4 regions of the Paenibacillus sp. 1781tsa1 genome follow, and region 3 is predicted to be linked to each of the others. Evidence: riboswitches for the same ligand, from Rfam matches in the RefSeq annotation. Region 3 holds a riboswitch; each other region holds the start of a gene.

Evidence for each region. Region 3 has a riboswitch for thiamine pyrophosphate ahead of NKT06_RS02300 (ABC transporter substrate-binding protein). Riboswitches for the same ligand answer to the same signal wherever they lie in the genome.
Region 1: linked by a shared signal. The riboswitch ahead of NKT06_RS04450 (ABC transporter ATP-binding protein) and the one ahead of NKT06_RS02300 (ABC transporter substrate-binding protein) in region 3 are both predicted to bind thiamine pyrophosphate.
Region 2: linked by a shared signal. The riboswitch ahead of NKT06_RS17655 (thiamine phosphate synthase) and the one ahead of NKT06_RS02300 (ABC transporter substrate-binding protein) in region 3 are both predicted to bind thiamine pyrophosphate.
Region 4: linked by a shared signal. The riboswitch ahead of thiC (phosphomethylpyrimidine synthase ThiC) and the one ahead of NKT06_RS02300 (ABC transporter substrate-binding protein) in region 3 are both predicted to bind thiamine pyrophosphate.

What each region holds. Positions count from the first base shown of each region.
Region 1 is NZ_JAMYWY010000001.1:983,558-987,773, forward strand. It holds gene NKT06_RS04445 (ABC transporter permease) at 1-695, opposite strand, end outside; gene NKT06_RS04450 (ABC transporter ATP-binding protein) at 682-1,449, opposite strand; TPP riboswitch at 1,626-1,728, opposite strand; gene hisC (histidinol-phosphate transaminase) at 1,837-2,958, opposite strand; gene NKT06_RS04460 (ATP-binding cassette domain-containing protein) at 2,983-3,759, opposite strand; gene NKT06_RS04465 (ABC transporter permease subunit) at 3,784-4,216, opposite strand, start outside.
Region 2 is NZ_JAMYWY010000001.1:4,021,771-4,025,986, forward strand. It holds gene NKT06_RS17640 (thiazole synthase) at 1-167, opposite strand, end outside; gene thiS (sulfur carrier protein ThiS) at 170-373, opposite strand; gene thiO (glycine oxidase ThiO) at 370-1,605, opposite strand; gene NKT06_RS17655 (thiamine phosphate synthase) at 1,620-2,321, opposite strand; TPP riboswitch at 2,514-2,623, opposite strand; gene NKT06_RS17660 (ABC-F family ATP-binding cassette domain-containing protein) at 2,699-4,216, opposite strand, start outside.
Region 3 is NZ_JAMYWY010000001.1:477,604-481,819, forward strand. It holds gene NKT06_RS02295 (thiamine-binding protein) at 1-258, opposite strand, end outside; gene NKT06_RS02300 (ABC transporter substrate-binding protein) at 513-1,553, opposite strand; TPP riboswitch at 1,762-1,874, opposite strand; gene NKT06_RS02305 (phospholipase D-like domain-containing protein) at 2,053-3,453, shown strand; gene NKT06_RS02310 (DUF2798 domain-containing protein) at 3,585-4,094, shown strand.
Region 4 is NZ_JAMYWY010000001.1:711,932-716,147, reverse strand. It holds gene NKT06_RS03360 (hypothetical protein) at 1-223, shown strand, start outside; gene NKT06_RS03355 (hypothetical protein) at 319-462, shown strand; gene thiC (phosphomethylpyrimidine synthase ThiC) at 613-2,394, opposite strand; TPP riboswitch at 2,817-2,930, opposite strand; gene NKT06_RS03345 (IclR family transcriptional regulator) at 3,079-3,822, opposite strand; gene NKT06_RS03340 (alpha/beta hydrolase) at 4,182-4,216, shown strand, end outside.

The sequences.
Region 1 (4,216 bases), 510 kb from region 3:
GCGTCCGTGTTCATGTTGCTGGACATGCGGCGGCTGAAGTATCCGAGACCTTTGCTGCCACCGAGCCATTCGCCAATCGTTGCACCAACCACGCAGTACACCACAGACATCTTTAGTCCCGAGAAAAAAGAGGGAAGTGCCAGTGGAACCTGGAGTTTGCAAAAAATATCCCACTTGCTGGCCCCCATGGTGAGCAGCAGTTCACGCTGCTCTGGATCACCCTGGCGCAGGCCATCATAGGTACTCACCACAATGGGGAAGAAGGCGATTAGGAATACCACCGCGACTTTGCTCCACAGCGTGTAGCCAAACCATAGGATGAAGACGGGGGACAGGGCAATCAGCGGGATCGTCTGACTGATTACGATGAAGGGATATAACGCTTTTTCAATCGACCGATTCATATGCATTCCCGTTGCAAGTGCAATTCCTGCACCAATGGACAAGCCAAAACCAACGACAACCTCCATCAAGGTAGCAGGCAGATGTGTGGCCAGCAGGAGGTAGCGATGCTCATACAGGGAGCTGGCAATCGCCGTTGGGGCTGGAATGATGAAGGAGGGTACCCATCCCATACGTACAATCCACTCCCAGAAGACAAGCAGCAAGAGCATGAGCCAAAGAAACAGACCATAACGGGCAAGCCAACGCCTTACGTTATCCTTCATGCAGTCTCCCAAGTTACCTTCTCGCATGCAATTGTTCCTCCAGTCGTCGTCTCATCTGAACGAGCGCCGGTTCGTAGATCATGTCCGAATGTCTTGGACGTGGCAAAGGTACCGTCAAATCCTGTAGCTGTTGGCCTTGGCGCCCAGGAGTTAACAGGATAATCCGATCACTGAGAAGCAGGGCCTCTTCAATGTCATGTGTAATGAACAACACGGTTTTACCCAGGCCTTCCCAGAGCTCCAGCAGCCAGCGATGCATCTCCCGTTTGGTTAAGGCATCGAGTGCACCGAATGGTTCATCCAGCAGCATGAGTTGGCCACCTGTCAGCAAAGTACGAAGCAGCGCGACACGCTGGCGCATGCCACCCGACAGCTCGTCCGGGTAAGCATGCGCGTAGCCGGATAAGCCAAATCTGTCGAGCCCTGCCAGAATGTCCGCGCGAATTCTTCCCTTATCCTGCCGCTCTGGAGCAAGTTCAGCGGGGAGCATGCAATTCTCCATGACGGTTCGCCAGGATAACAGGAGGTCCTTTTGTGGCATATAGGCCACCTGCCCCAGTCGCTTTCCTTCAGGGACCCAAGGAATTTCTATGGTTCCATGGGTTGGCTCAAGCAGGCCTGCCAGCAGCTTGAAAAGGGTGCTTTTACCGGAGCCGCTGGAGCCGATGAGCGAGACGAATTCGCCGTTGGCTACACGCATCGACACATTGGAGAGCACGGGGGAATCCCTTTTTCCCGGGAAAGCGTAGCTCATGTTGTGAATGGTTATGTTATTATCCATCTCGTTCTGTTCCCCCTTGTTATTCCAAATTCAACTTCAAACTGCGGAATCTTTAATTACACCTTCTGATCTGCCCGCAGAACGCGAAAAAGACCCACCCATTTCCGGAGAAATGAGTGGGTCTGTAAGTTCAATTCACATTAAATTTCATCATCAACATGAAAAAATCCGCTTACTGAGAGGCCGCTCCACTTCCCTCCGCTGGTATGATCCAGATCAGGTTCAAAGGGTCCGAATAGTCATATTCGTCTCAGCCGCAAGGCTCCCCTAGTGCAAAAGTTCAAGATATGCAGTTGTGTGTTCAGCATATATCACATGCAAGTGGAATGTAAAGGGGGTGCTTGGAAAGAATGTGAGTACTGTAAGTTAGAAAAGTAACCCAGGATTCTAACCGCTTGAATGTAACAGCGAATCAAGCTGACCGATCAGACGGACAATCTGCTCAGGCGTGCCAATCGTAATCCGAAGCCAGGTAGGCATACCGAATTCGGTACCGCCGCGGACAGAGATGCCTCTGTTCAACAATTCTTGGGTAATCGGGCCACTATCCTGCAGCAGATCAACCATGATGAAATTCGTTTCGGAAGGGATGTAGGGTAAGTTCCACTGATCAAAGGATTGCATTAACGTTTCCCGTCCCTGACGATTGTAATCCAGGCAATGAGAGACAAATTCATGATCATCCAGACTGGCCGAAGCAGCGGCTTGGGATGTGGCTGTCAGACTGATGGGCAGCTTGACCCGGTTAATGCCTTCAATGATACTTTCATTCCCGATGCCATATCCGATTCGTAGGCCGGCAAGTCCATATATTTTGGAGAAGGTCCGTAAAATAATCAGATTATTGTACTGCTCCAGCAGCTTAACCGTATCAGGATAATCTTCACTTTCCGCGAATTCATAATACGCTTCGTCCAGGACAACCACGACATGGGAGGGAACATGTTCGAGTAAACCAAGTAAGGCATCTGCCGTGAAAATGGTTCCGGTCGGATTATTCGGATTGCAAAGCCAAATAATTCGGGTAGAAGCATTAATCCGTTGCCGGAATTGCTCCAGGTCCAGCGAATGGTTGACCAAAGGTACTTCATGAATGACCCCGCCTGCCAGCAGCGTAGCACCCTTATACCAATTAAAGGAGGGGACCGGAATGAGTGATTCCTCGCCGGGATTAAGATATGCTTGGGCGGTCAGAGTCAGGAGCTCGAATGATCCACTGCCAAATACCAGTTGGGAGGTACGAACACCCAGACGTTCCGCAAGTTTATCACGCAGCAGTTGGCTGGAACCATCGGGGTATTGTGCCAAAAGATCGGAGCCCAGCGATCTGACCGCTTCGGCTGCAAGGGGAGAAGATCCAAACGGATTCTCGTTCGCTGCGAGTCGATCGACACTTTCCAATCCCAACTCCCGCCGAATCTGTTCCATGGATTTGGCAGGTGTATAGGCTGGAATTTGATTTAACAGGTCTTTGACAGGAGGAGAGGGAACAGGTGAGAGGGATTGCATGATCATACCTTCTTTCCAGTGGAATTAGATCGAGAATGATATCTGTTTCTGGGCAATCTGCTGTGCTGTTTCTTGTGGAGGAGTCAACAACCGATTCAGAATCAGATTTTCAAAATGAGCAAACCCGCTGTCCCGAACGCGTGGCCGCTCCAGCGTAATTCGGGTATCCATCGTTATATGACCGTCCTCAATTAACAGCACCCTGTCAGCCAGCGCGACCGCCTCACTGACATCATGCGTGACCAGAATGACAGTCAGACCTTCTTCTACCCACAAGCGTTCGATTAATTGCTGCATCTCAATACGGGTCAATGCATCCAATGCACCGAGCGGTTCATCCAGCAGCAATAATCGCGGATGACTTGCGAGTGCCCGTGCCAAGGCGACACGTTGTTTTTGCCCGCCTGATAATACTCCTGGCCAGTCACCTTCACGCTCTCCAAGTCCTACATTGCGAAGCGACTGGCGTGCATCCTCCTTGTTCTTGTCGGGGATGCCCAGCCGTACATTGTCGAGCACGGATTTCCAAGGCAGCAGCCGGGCTTCCTGAAACAGAAATCGTGTCTCAGGTGCTGTAGTGCCAAGCTTTCTGTTACCCAGCATAATGCTTCCGGAAGAGGGGGGTTCCAGCCCGGCGATCAGACGCAGCAGCGTACTTTTGCCACAGCCGCTTCGTCCAACGATGGCTACAAACTCCCCTTGTCTTACACTGACGTTGATGTCGGATAGAATCGTGCGCTGATCATACGATTTCTGGACCCCATGCACTTGAAGAAAGGGGCTGATCTGACTTGTGCTCATGGATTCATTCACGCTCCTTTGGCTTTACTTGCGGGATAAAGCCGGGTTCCAGCGCAGCCAGCGCCGTTCCAGCCATTTGGCGATGGTATCGGACAACTTGCCCAGCAGGGCATATAGCAGAATACTTAAGACAATTACGTCCATTTGCATGAATTCCCGCGCGTTCATCGCCATGTATCCAATCCCGGCATCCGCCGCAACCGTCTCGGCTACGATGAGTGTCAGCCACATGATGCCAAGTGCATAGCGAATGCCCACCAGAATGGAAGGCAATGCACCAGGCAGGATAATGTCCTTATAGAGGGACCAACGGCTGAGTCCATATACTTTGCCCATTTCAATCAGACCGGGATCGACCGAACGTATGCCATGGAACGTATTCAGATATACCGGAAAGAACACCCCCAGGGAAACGAGAAATAATTTGGCTTCTTCTCCGATCCCGAACCACACAATA
Region 2 (4,216 bases), 3.5 Mb from region 3:
AGGAAGTGCTTCTGGTTACGTTCCTCCAGATTCAGACGGCGAACAGCAAAGGTTAAAACTTCCGTTCCAGATGCATCCACAGCCTGACTTTGCACTTCAAGATCCGAAAACTTGCCTGTTCCGAGCAACAATCTGGACTCAAACGTATATTTACCGATGTTCAACATCATCAACCGCCTCCTACAAAATGTACAATCTCGATTCGATCGCCTTCTCTTAATGTCGTTGACTCATGGTACTCACGCGTTAAGATATGCCTGTTCAGCTCAACAACTACAGTCTTGACTTGCAGGTCAAATGAATGGAGCAGTTTATCTACACGATTCAATCCGTCATCAATCTCCATCCGTTGACCATTAACAATGATATTCATTGCACCACTCCCTTTCTGTTCAATCGCTCAGGACTCAGCGCCTCAATTCCGAGTTCTTCTGAGCTTTTGCCAGCGAGCAACTCCGCGATAAGTCTGCCTGTTATCGCACTAAGCAAGATACCGTTACGGTAATGCCCACAGGCGGCGAACAGCCCGGGTATACTCTTGCATTCACCAATATAAGGCAGCCCATCTGGAGTTGCCGGTCTTACGCCTGCCCACGCTCGCATGAATCGCGCTTCTTTCATCCCAGGTACCCAGTAGGTAGCCGCTGTTAGCAACTTCTGAACACTCTGTACAGAAACGTTCAGGTCCGTTCTGCCTGGCAGACTGGTTGCCCCGAGCCAAACTTCGCCATTGGCTTTGGGAACAATATAGATATCCTCTGCATACACCGTTCTGTCAGGTCTGTACCCTGCATGTTCATCTGAGAACTGAACGGCGGCTATTTCTCCTTTTACCGACCACACAGGTAAGCTCAGATTCACATGTCTCATCAACTTTTCACTCTGTAATCCAGCGGCTATAATGACATGTTTGCATTTCATCTCGCCGATCGATGTGGTGATCCCCTGCACGCCTTGTTCGTTTGCTAGCACACGTATACCCTGTATGTCCTCCATAACACGCGCTCCCAATGCTTGAGCGGATTCAGCGTATGCCTTCGTTAGATGGAATGGAAGAATCTCACTCTCGTAAGGTCTGTAGTAGGCTCCATACGTATCTCTGTTAAGCCATGTTGCCTCTTGTTGCACAACCGAACGATCCCACCATACCTCATCAGCAGACAGAGCAGAATTTCGATTGTTCTTATAGCGGCTTAATTCGCTGTATGATCGAAACGGGGTTAGGAATCCATGGCGTTGCAGGCCAATCTTAACCCCGCTGAGGGTATCCATTAGCACTTGTTGCTCAATAAGTAACTCTCTACTCTGCCTGGCAAGCTTAGCCATTAAAGGATGAGCAAAATCCTCACTATCCGCCGCCAGCATTCCAGCCGCTGCGCAAGAAGTGCCTCTCGCAATCGCCGAACGCTCCAGCAACAAAACATCCTGTCCACGGGAAGCAATCTCATATGCAATGGCACAACCAACAACGCCTCCGCCTACAATAATCGTTTCTGCATGAATCTTATCCGGATTATTTGTTACACTTTTGCTTCTTGATTCCGTTTCAGATTTCAGTTGATGACTGAAATGATTCCTGTTCTGACCCGTTACGATCTCTTTCATCCTCTCATCTCCTTTCAGCGGCTCAGACTTCTTGTAGCAAGGATAGCCTGCCTTAATGATGCAGCGGCCCGATCCGGTGAATCGCTCGCCCATACATTCGAGATCACAGCGACTCCCTGTGCGCCCGCAGAGCGAATCGCGTGAATATTTCCCGGCTTTATACCCCCGATCGCCATGACAGGAATGGAGACACCTCTGCATATTTCATCAAGAGCATATAATCCTCTTGGTTCAAGATCTGGCTTACTGTTGGTTGAGTAGATATGCCCGAAGAAAAGGTAATCGGCTCCCTGTTCTTCAGCGATTTTTGCCTCATCGATGGAATGAACAGATACACCCAGACGAAGTCGCTGCATTTTGCTTATGACAGCATTGTAGGAGTTGTACTTGCGCAAAGCCTCTTGCCCCCAATGTACACCGCCATAGATGGCATTCTGTGAAGGCAATTCTGAACCATTGATAACGATGCGACAAGATGGAACGCCAACGCTACGCAGACTTTCAGCCCAACCGATCTTGTCTTGCCATGTAAGTTGTTTCTCTCGTATGTGAATATAGTCCACCCATGGCCAAACGTCCTTGGCTGCTTTTACAAAAGATGATCGATCTCCTGCCCCCGTAGATACAACATGCAATTCAAATGATTCGTGAACATGTTCATGAAAAATTGCCGTACCCTCCCTTTCCTTCCAGGCGTGAATGCTATGAAAACACAAAAAAGCCACTCCCGTAGGGGAGTGGCTGCGTATTAATTATATATCCAGATGACTGACTGATGCATACAGTTCATTTCGTGCAATACAGCTAAAGACCTATAGCCTTAACGATATACACGCAACTGCATGTTTCAATTCGCTAAGCAGACGGTTGAAATCTTTTCGAGTTGCCGTTTGCTCACGTCATTCACTGAAACGCGCTCGCCACTTCCCTACGCTGGTATGATCCAGATCAGGTGCAAAGGGTCCGGAATCGCATTCTTCCATCTCAGCCGCATCGTGCGGCCCCCCTAGTGTTCATATGAAGTTGTAGCCTATGTTACCATAGACGGATTTTTTTGTCACCGTCATTTCTGTTAAACATTGTCTTCAATCGTCTAGTTTTTCTCAGACCATTCCTCGACATTCCATGTTTTGGTGACCCAACCCTCGTAGAAATCAGGTTCATGAGATACCAGTAACACCGTTCCCTTAAATTCTTTCAAGGCCCGTTGCAACTCCGCTTTGGCTGTGACATCCAGATGGTTCGTTGGCTCATCGAATAAAATCCAGTTGCTTTCACGCATTAAGAGTTTGCATAAACGAACCTTGGCCTGTTCTCCACCACTCAGCATGTTAAGCGGGCGAGTAATGTGCTCATTTTTCAACCCGCAGCGAGCAAGATGACCCCGAACCTCATTCTGAGTCAAATGTGAAAACTCATTCCAGACATCCTCGATCGGCGTAATATTTCCAGCACGAACCTCCTGCTCGAAATAGGCCGTTTCGAGATAATCTCCCAAGAAAGTCTTTCCACTCAGTGGAGATATTTTTCCCAGGATGGTTTTTAGCAGTGTAGATTTACCCACACCATTACAGCCTACGATGGCAATTTTCTCACCACGTTCAATCGTCATCGTCATTTTGGGCAGCAAAGGATACGTGTATCCAATTTCAAAATCAATGCCCTCAAAGACCGTTTTGCTGCTCGCGCGGGCATCCTTGAATTTGAACGTTGGTTTGGCCGCTTCATCTGGGCGATCAATACGTTCAATTCTGTCCAGCTGTTTCTCCCGGCTCTTCGCTCGACCTGAAGTTGAAGCACGTGCCTTGTTACGCTGAATGAAATCTTCCTGCTTCTTGATGTACTCTTGCTGCTTCTCGTATGCATCAATATGCTGGGCTTTATTCATATCAGCCATCTCAAGGAACTTGTTATAGTTCGCTGCATATCTCGTTAATTTGGCAAATTCCAAATGATAAATGACATTTACGACTTCATTCATGAATTCCGTGTCATGGGAGATTAGGAGAAATGCGTGCGGGTAATCCTTTAGGTAACGTGACAGCCATTCAATGTGCTCTACATCCAGATAGTTGGTCGGCTCATCCAGCAAAAGAGCTGTAGGTTTCTCGAGCAGAAGCTTGGCAAGTAGCACCTTGGTACGTTGTCCACCACTTAGAGCTGCGACATCCCGATCAAGACCAATTGCGGACAAACCAAGACCATTGGCCATCTCTTCCACTTTTACGTCAATCAGATAAAAGTCGCCCTGTTCCAGTTGTTCCTGAATATCGCCCATCTCTTCCAGCAACTGCTCCAGCTTATCTGGATCTGCATCTGCCATCTGGTCCGTAATATTCATCATTTCTTTTTCCAATTCAAGTAACGGAAGGAATGCATCCTTAAGCACGTCACGAATGGTTTTGCCTGGCGTAAGCTTTGTGTGCTGATCCAGATATCCATAACGGACCTTAGGTGTCCATTCCACTTTTCCACTATCTTTAAGCAATTTACCGGTAAGGATGTTCATTAATGTGGATTTACCCACACCATTGGCACCAACAAGTCCTACGCGCTCTCCGGCGAGTAAACGAAACGATACATTTTTAAATAACGTGCGATCTCCAAAATT
Region 3 (4,216 bases):
GAAGCCAGCAGGGCTATGGGCGATCTTGATCTGGGAGATGATGCTTGGGCTGCCAGCCTCGACGAGTACTTCGTGCATTTTGCGGACAACCTCTAGCAGTTCCTCCAGTTCCCCCTCCATCGTGGTGTCGAGCGCGTTCACCTGATATTTCAATCCAGATTGCTGAATAACTTCAATGGCGCGATCTACATAAGGATAAGAGTTCTCGCCATTTGGCGTTTTCGGAATAACCTGAATGCTAAGTAGTGTACTTGCCATGAGAGATCACGGCTCCTTTCGTGATAAATTGCATGAATTGAACCAGGTTTACACTTATCACTCCGATTGCAGTACCCTCTTCCGATCACTGTTATCCCCGGATTTCTTTAATGAATTCTAATGGAGGAAATCCGGGGATAGCATATGCTTCCGAAGGAGCTTTCTTTCAGAAAGCTTTTAGGTGAGCGCTTCGCTTCTTCAGATGGGTTCTGCACTCTTCGTTCTTGTGTAAAAAAGTTAAACTTAAGCAATTTTTATTGGGGTAAAAACGCGTTCGTATATGCTTTGCTCACGTCGACCTGTTCATCCAGCAGTTTTTTGCTAAACATCCAGTCGGTGTAGTTCTGCCACACTTCCTGTTTTTGTTCTCCCCAGCGCGGGGCGTCATCTGTGTACTTCGGACTCAGCCATTTCTGGCTTGCCAGTACCAGGTCCTTATCCAGATCTGGTACAGCCTTGATTAGAATGTTCGCGGCGTCTTCGGGATGATCAATCGCATACTGATATCCTTCCGAAGTAGCCTTCAGGAATGCTTTCACCAGCTCAGGATCGTTCTGAATCGTCTGCTCGTTGGTTACGAGAACAGGCGTGTAGTAATCCAGTGCATCTGAATAATCCTTCACATATAACATGTCGATCGGTTCTCCGCGCAGTTCAGCTTCAATCCCCGTCCAGGCGTAGAAAATCCATGCAAAATCAATATCCCGTTTCACTGCGGTGAAAAAGTCGGCATCACCCATGTTAATGTTTTTTACTTTGGATACATCCGCGCCTTCGCCTTCCATAATGGATTGCATCACCGCTTCTTCTACAGGGGAACCCCAGCCGCCATAGGTTTTGCCTTCAAAATCTTTTGGTGATTTAATATTCCGATCCGCGGGAGCAGCAAACCCGGATGTATTATGCTGAATAACCGCTGCGATGGAGACGAGTGGAACACCTTGTGTGCGGGCTTGAGTTACACTTTCCTGATAACTTACGCCGAACGGCACTTCATTGGATGCAACCATCGTATCTGCGCCACCGGCACCTGGTTGAACAATCTCCACGTTCAAGCCTTCGGCCTTATAAAAACCTTGATCTACAGCCGCATACAAGCCGGTATGATTCGTATTTGGTGTCCAGTCGAGCACGACTTTAATATCCTTCAAGGCAGCCGTGCCACCTTCGTTGCTGCTTTCCGTATTCGTGTTGCCGTTCTGTTCTGCTGGGGCAGCTTCTTTGCCGCCACATGCGGCCACAGTCACCAGTAGTACACATAAGAGCAACAGTCCCATTGTTTTACGCCATTTCATCTGTGATTCTCTCCTTCGGTATGTCCGGCCGGGTGGCACGGGGTACTCCTTGGCTTCATATCCAATCATCTTGCATAAATCGACAGATTTATACCAGTTGGATCTGGATGACTTATTTTTGTTTGGATAAATAAAACAAAAAAAAGCGTCCCGTAATCCGGGACGCGTGCAGGCGTTAGAGAGGTGGCGTCCAGCCAAAGGGCTGTGCCATTTCGATATACTCCGATTCCTACGCTGGCATGATCCAGATCAGGTCTAAGGGTTAGTATCTTGGTGGGATACACTCTCAGCCGGCCAATTCCGACTCCCCTGGGAAACTATGAAGTTACGGGCATTACTAGGTGTAATTATAGGCCAGAGGCCCATTCGTGTCCAGTCAGGAACTGGATGGGGAGACACCGGAGCAGCTTGATTAATTTAAACAACATAATTTAGATACAAAAGGAGATAGTACTGCTATACAAATAAATACTTTTACATAAAAATGGGGGAGTACTGAATGATCCTTAAAACCATAATCGCAATGATTCTGTGCTATAGTGCCTACGTTTTTTTCACAGCTTATCTTTTATTTTTGGTTCCGTCTCCATCAAGTATTGAAAATACAGATGTGCAAAAATCGTTAACAGAAGGAAGTACAACAGATCGCGTAATGCTTTTGGAGGATGGCTTTCAATCGGGACAGGTGAGAATCCAGACCATTCGAGAGGCAAAAACAAGCATCGACCTGGCGTATTACTCCATCCAAAAAGGAAAAACATCTCAACTCTTTTTTGCTGCTTTATTCGATGCGGCTGATCGGGGTGTTCAAGTTCGAATCATTTTAGACGGGATTTTTCACAGCATGCGTGGAGAATTGCGTGATATTCCGGATGCCATTGCAGCTCACCCCAATGTGGAATTGAGATATTATGAACCACTCCACCTATTTATGCCATGGACCTGGCATAATCGTCTGCATGACAAGATCCTTCTTGTCGACAACACATATGGCATCATTGGCGGCCAAAATATTGGTGATAAATACATGGCATTGCAACCCCCAAAAGACTATGTTTTCGATCGGGATGTCCTTGTTTACAATCCAAACGATAATACAAACAGCACGGTTGTTGAAATGAAACAATATATAGATCAGTTATGGAACCATCCATTCACCAAACCAGAAAAACATGCAAAACGTCAGCATCATGCAAAAGGGTTAAAAGAGCTGGCTCAGCTGGCAGAGTTATATAAAGAAGCACAAGCTCAGAGTGATCCTTTTGTTAAAGTGTTGCCAAAGGAATGGGTTCGAGGAGCGCTTCATTCCGACCACGTTGCTTTCATTCACAATCCAATCAAAAGGCTGTATAAAGACCCGATCATGTGGAGAACATTTGTTCATTTCGCCAATCAAGCAAACTCGAAAGTGTACCTTCAGACGCCATATGCCATTCCTACCAAGAAAATGGAGAAAGCAGTACATCTGTCGATGAATCCAAAAGCAGAATGGGTCATGCTGACCAATTCAATCCAGCAAACCCCTAACCCTTTGGCTTTCGCGGGATACTTAAGCTCTAAGGAACGGTTGCTTGATACCAGTCTGGCCATTTATGAATACGAAGGCCCTTATTCCATACACGGCAAATCATTTGTCATGGATGATTACCTCAGCATGGTTGGTTCGTATAATCTTGATCCCAGATCTGCCTTTCTAAATACCGAATCCGCTGTGGTCATTTCCGGTTCTGCATTCGCCAACCAACTAACAGAGGCTATGGATATCAAACGTGCACATAGTACACTCGCGGTTAAAGGTGAGCATCCAGCAGAATCTACGAATCAGAAAGGCTCTGTTTTCAAACGAATAGCAATCACAGCTTTATCCAAACTGTCTTTTCTCTGGAAATTTATGTTGTAGAAAAAATCGCATTCTCTTGAGATTGAATTTTTCTCCAGTTCATCTAAACTTGAAAACCAGATTTGTTCACGGAATGTTCACTTATGTGGAGGGGTTCATCATCTCTATAATTACGAAGGTAAACAGAGAGGATGAGAGAATTGCCAATAAGCAAGAAGGAACAGATTGTTTTCGGATTAATGATGTGTACAGGAATGGTCGCCATCATGATGACTTTCAATTTATGGCACAGTGGGTTACTTGGCAAGATGTCCGCGCTTGATATATTGCTTCAATTCATACTGTGTTTTGTCATTGCGTTCCTGGTGGAGTCCTTTATTGTTGGACCTTTAGCAAGAAAAATTGCATTTTCCTTACCTTTTGACAAGTCCAACAGTATCTTGGGCGTGCTCGCTATGTCATTTTTCATGGTGATTGGCATGGTTCTGATCATGTCTTTGTACGGAATGATTTCAGCATATCTCGCGGACCAATTAAATGGGGCATCCTTACTTCGTACGTACCTTCATACAATTGCTCATAACTTCAGTCTGGCACTTCCATATCAGTTGATCATTCTGGGGCCACTCGTCCGATATGTATTCGGTAAATTCATCAAGAGCAACGGGCCTGTCATGCCTGCTATTAACAAAAGTGTGTAATTCCGATGAGCCTAAAGTATTTCCTGGGCAATCTTGTGCAAATGAATAGAGCGTAACGAATCGAGAACATCTTATTCGGCCAGTTTTTAGGGGATGAAAAATGTAACGAATCTCAGCGGCGT
Region 4 (4,216 bases), 230 kb from region 3:
TCTCAAAGGGGGCATTATTATAACAGAACAGGTTGCCGCCGCTGTCTTTACAATAGAACATAAAAAGCAAGGAAATCAAAGTGGTCTCTCCCAGATACAATCCAATTATTATCATATTAAAGGTTCTGGTAGTGTTGGATTATCTTTTGGAGCTTTGAGCGTTAGTTTTTCGGGCTCAGCCAATAATGATTCCAGAGGAACACTAAAAGATTTCTACTATTAATTTACTCTGAGTATTAAGAACATTATATCTTATTAGATTCACACTCTTAAGATATGTTAAGCACAGTTCCATTTATTGTAGAGGAGTGAATGCTAGTGCGTTACTTATACATTCTAATTTTGTTTATTATAGGCTTGGCCTGTTCTGCGTTTATCTACGGTGGAAGTCTTAAACTAGCGGACGGCATACTGTTTGTCATTGCAGGTATTCTGTTTCGAATTTGGAGTAAAATGAAGTAAACTATAGTATAGATATCTGTGAAAGACGGCCAATATTCAGTTAAATCCAATAGAGCTAATCTGAAGGCTACAAACAAAAAAACAGTTCATCACTCATTGTATGTGATGAACTGTTTTTTATTGGGCTACACTATCAATCTCCAATCTCACCTACCGCATCCGGTACTCCTCAGCCTTCGCCTGCATCCCTGCGGCTACGGCCTCGTCTTCAGGCAATTTCTGTTCAGCAGCGTAAGCACGAATGTCCTGCGTAATGCGCATGCTACAGAACTTAGGTCCGCACATGGAGCAGAAATGAGCTTCTTTGGCCCCTTCTGCCGGTAGCGTCTCATCATGGTAGGACAGCGCCCGTTCCGGGTCCAGCGAAAGGTTGAACTGGTCACGCCAGCGGAACTCGAACCGTGCCTTGGACAATGCGTCATCGCGGCGTTGAGCACGCGGATGGCCTTTTGCCAGATCAGCGGCATGAGCTGCGATCTTGTAGGCGATGACCCCTTCCCGCACATCATCCTTGTTGGGCAGGCCCAAATGTTCTTTTGGCGTAACATAACAGAGCATCGACGTGCCAAACCAGCCAATCATGGCCGCACCAATGGCGGACGTAATATGGTCGTATCCCGGGGCAATGTCGGTCGTCAGTGGTCCAAGTGTGTAGAACGGTGCCTCTTGGCATATCTCCATCTGCAGATCCACATTCTCTTTGATCTTATGCATCGGCACGTGACCCGGCCCTTCGATCATCACCTGCACATCATGCTTCCATGCGATCTGCGTCAGTTCCCCGAGCGTAGCCAGTTCCGCCATCTGTGCTTCATCATTCGCATCGTAGATACTGCCTGGACGAAGTCCATCTCCCAGCGAAAAAGCCACATCATACCTTTTCATAATCTCGCAGATTTCTTCAAAATGAGTGTACAAAAAATTCTCCTGATGATGCGCAAGGCACCATGCTGCCATAATGGAACCGCCCCGGGACACAATGCCTGTCATCCGCTTGGCAGTCATAGGGATATAACGCAGCAGCACGCCTGCATGAATCGTAAAGTAGTCCACGCCCTGCTCTGCCTGCTCAATGAGCGTGTCACGGTATAATTCCCAGGTCAGCGCTTCAGCCTCTCCATTCACCTTCTCCAGCGCCTGATACAGCGGCACCGTACCAATCGGCACCGGTGAATTACGGATGATCCATTCCCGGGTAGTATGAATGTTTTTACCTGTGGACAGATCCATCACGGTATCCGATCCCCAGCGTACCGCCCAAGACATCTTCTCGACCTCTTCCTCGATGGAAGAGGATACGGCAGAATTACCAATGTTAGCATTGATCTTCACGTGAAAATGACGACCGATCAACATTGGCTCACTCTCCGGATGGTTGATGTTGGATGGCAGAATCGCCCGTCCACTCGCCAGCTCCTGCCGTACAAATTCCGGTTCCACGCCCTCACGAATGGCGGCGAATTCCATCTCTGCCGTAATGACTCCCTGCCTCGCGTAGTGCATCTGGGTCACGCAGCGTCCGCTCTGTGCCCGCAGGGGTTTGCCACGTAATCCGGGGTACTCTTCGGCGCCGGCTCTCTTTCCGCCGGGCTTTAATCCGTTATCCTCCGGTTTAACCGTACGGCCCTGATAAGCTTCGACATCGCCACGCTCTGTGATCCAGCGGGTGCGCAGGGTTGGCAGACCTGCACGGATATCCGCATGAAATGCGGGATCCGTCATGGGGCCGCTCGTATCGTAGACACGCAGCGGTTCGTTATGCTCCACCCCTTGGGGAGTATTCGTGTCATGAAGGGCTATCTCACGCTCCGGTACAGCTATGTCCGGCCGTGAGCCCTGAATGTAGACTTTGCGGCTGCCCGGAAAGGGCTGAACCCGTCCGGCCGCGCTTGTTTCCTTTTCCACCTGCTGACCGTTATGTTCCTGTTCCATCGCTTGTTGTTCTGTTTGATTTCCTGTACTCATGTTTACTCGTCTCCTCCTCCGTGTTCGTTCACTTGGTTTGGTTGGTATCGTCATCAGCTCGCTTACGCACCTATCCCAAATCATGCAGAGCGCAGAGAAGAAAGAGCGATCCTACACCAGACCAAGGGGGAGACATTATTCATGTACAGTTAACGACAGAACGGAGGGTACCACAGATCATGAACCTGTGATGACATCTCTCTTCATCCAAGCCCACTTTCGCAGGTTATTGAAAAAGCAGTCCATGGAATGTGTATTATCTCGCCCGTTCACTGTATATAAAAAAGCCGGTCCCCGAAGGAACCGACTTTAATGTCCATCACCAATAATGCTCCTGGTTGCAGCTCCATAACGGAGTCCCGCAAGAGTCACACATGTGGTGGTTGTGGTCATATCGCCGATTACTTCCCTACGCTGGTATGATCCAGATCAGGTGCTAAGGGTCCGGAATCTCATGCGATTCCGTCTCAGTCCGGACAATTCGGACTCCCCCAGTAACGTTAACAAGTTGCGGCATACATAAGCCGCCGTACATATTCAATGAAGCTGGCCCCGTTGGGCCGTCCATTACAGAGTAGCGCAACCGGAACATAAAAACAACCTTTATATTCCAGAACACCAATTCAATTGGAGAAAAACCTTACATCAACATCAGGATAACATGAGGCCCATCTGCGTAGCAGCTTCCTTTAGCACCGGTGCGTATTCATGCAATGTCTCCTGCGAGAGTCGACTGACAGGCCCTGAGACCGAGAGGGCAGCTGCAATATTGCCTCTGCGATCCATAATCGGTACAGATACCGCGGCAGCTCCCGGCTCACGCTCCTCATAACTTGTCGCATACCCGTTATCCCGGATATCTCCCATCTGCGCCAAATACACCGCCGGATCAATAAACACCGGCCATTCCGGCCCGTTCATCAGTTCCTCACGATCCTCATCCGTGGCAAACGCCATCAAGACTTTGCTGGAAGCGCCCACAGACAGCGGAAGTCTAACACCAACGGGAGCGACTCGGCGAATCGCCTGATCACTTTGCACAGCCTGAATCCGAATCCGTTCACTGCCATCACGCAGGTACAGACTCACGGTCTCCCCCAATCGATCTCTCAGTCGCTCCATCGCAGGCAGCAGCAGAATAGCGGGATCATCACTGCGAGACATATGAGCCGACAGCTCCCAGATTCGGATGCCAAGTCGGTACTTCTCTGTCGCTGCATCGCGGATCACGAACCCTCGATCCTCCAGCGTAGCCATCAAACGGTGCACTGTACTTTTGTGCAGGCCGATCTGGCTGGCAATCTCGGTGAGTCCCAGATCACTGCGAGTGGTAAAACATAATAATATATCCAGCGCCCGTTCCACAGCCCGGACGGTTAACTTACGATCTTCCATGGCATAATGCCCTCCTCATGTTTCATCACATGAAACTTGGTTACATAAATTATATGAGAAACGGTCTCATCTGTAAACCAAAAAGAGCCAAAATTGAAATATGCCAACGTGTAAATTTTTCCTTTTTATAAGACTTAATCCCCTGTAATTTACACACTAAGGTAATGTTACCCATATATCTTAAGAACTATATAACAATTGCGTAACAAATGCCCTCAATCAATTGACTTTGACTATATTGGAACATACGATAAAGATATATTACATTAAGATATCGCTCTGAAGCAGGCTCTGAAATAGACGCAATTCTCTTTTCATGTCGTTGTTATCTTCAACTGAACTTCAAAGGAGGGGCATTCATGTATCCAACATCCCAGAGCGAAGCCCCGCTGCA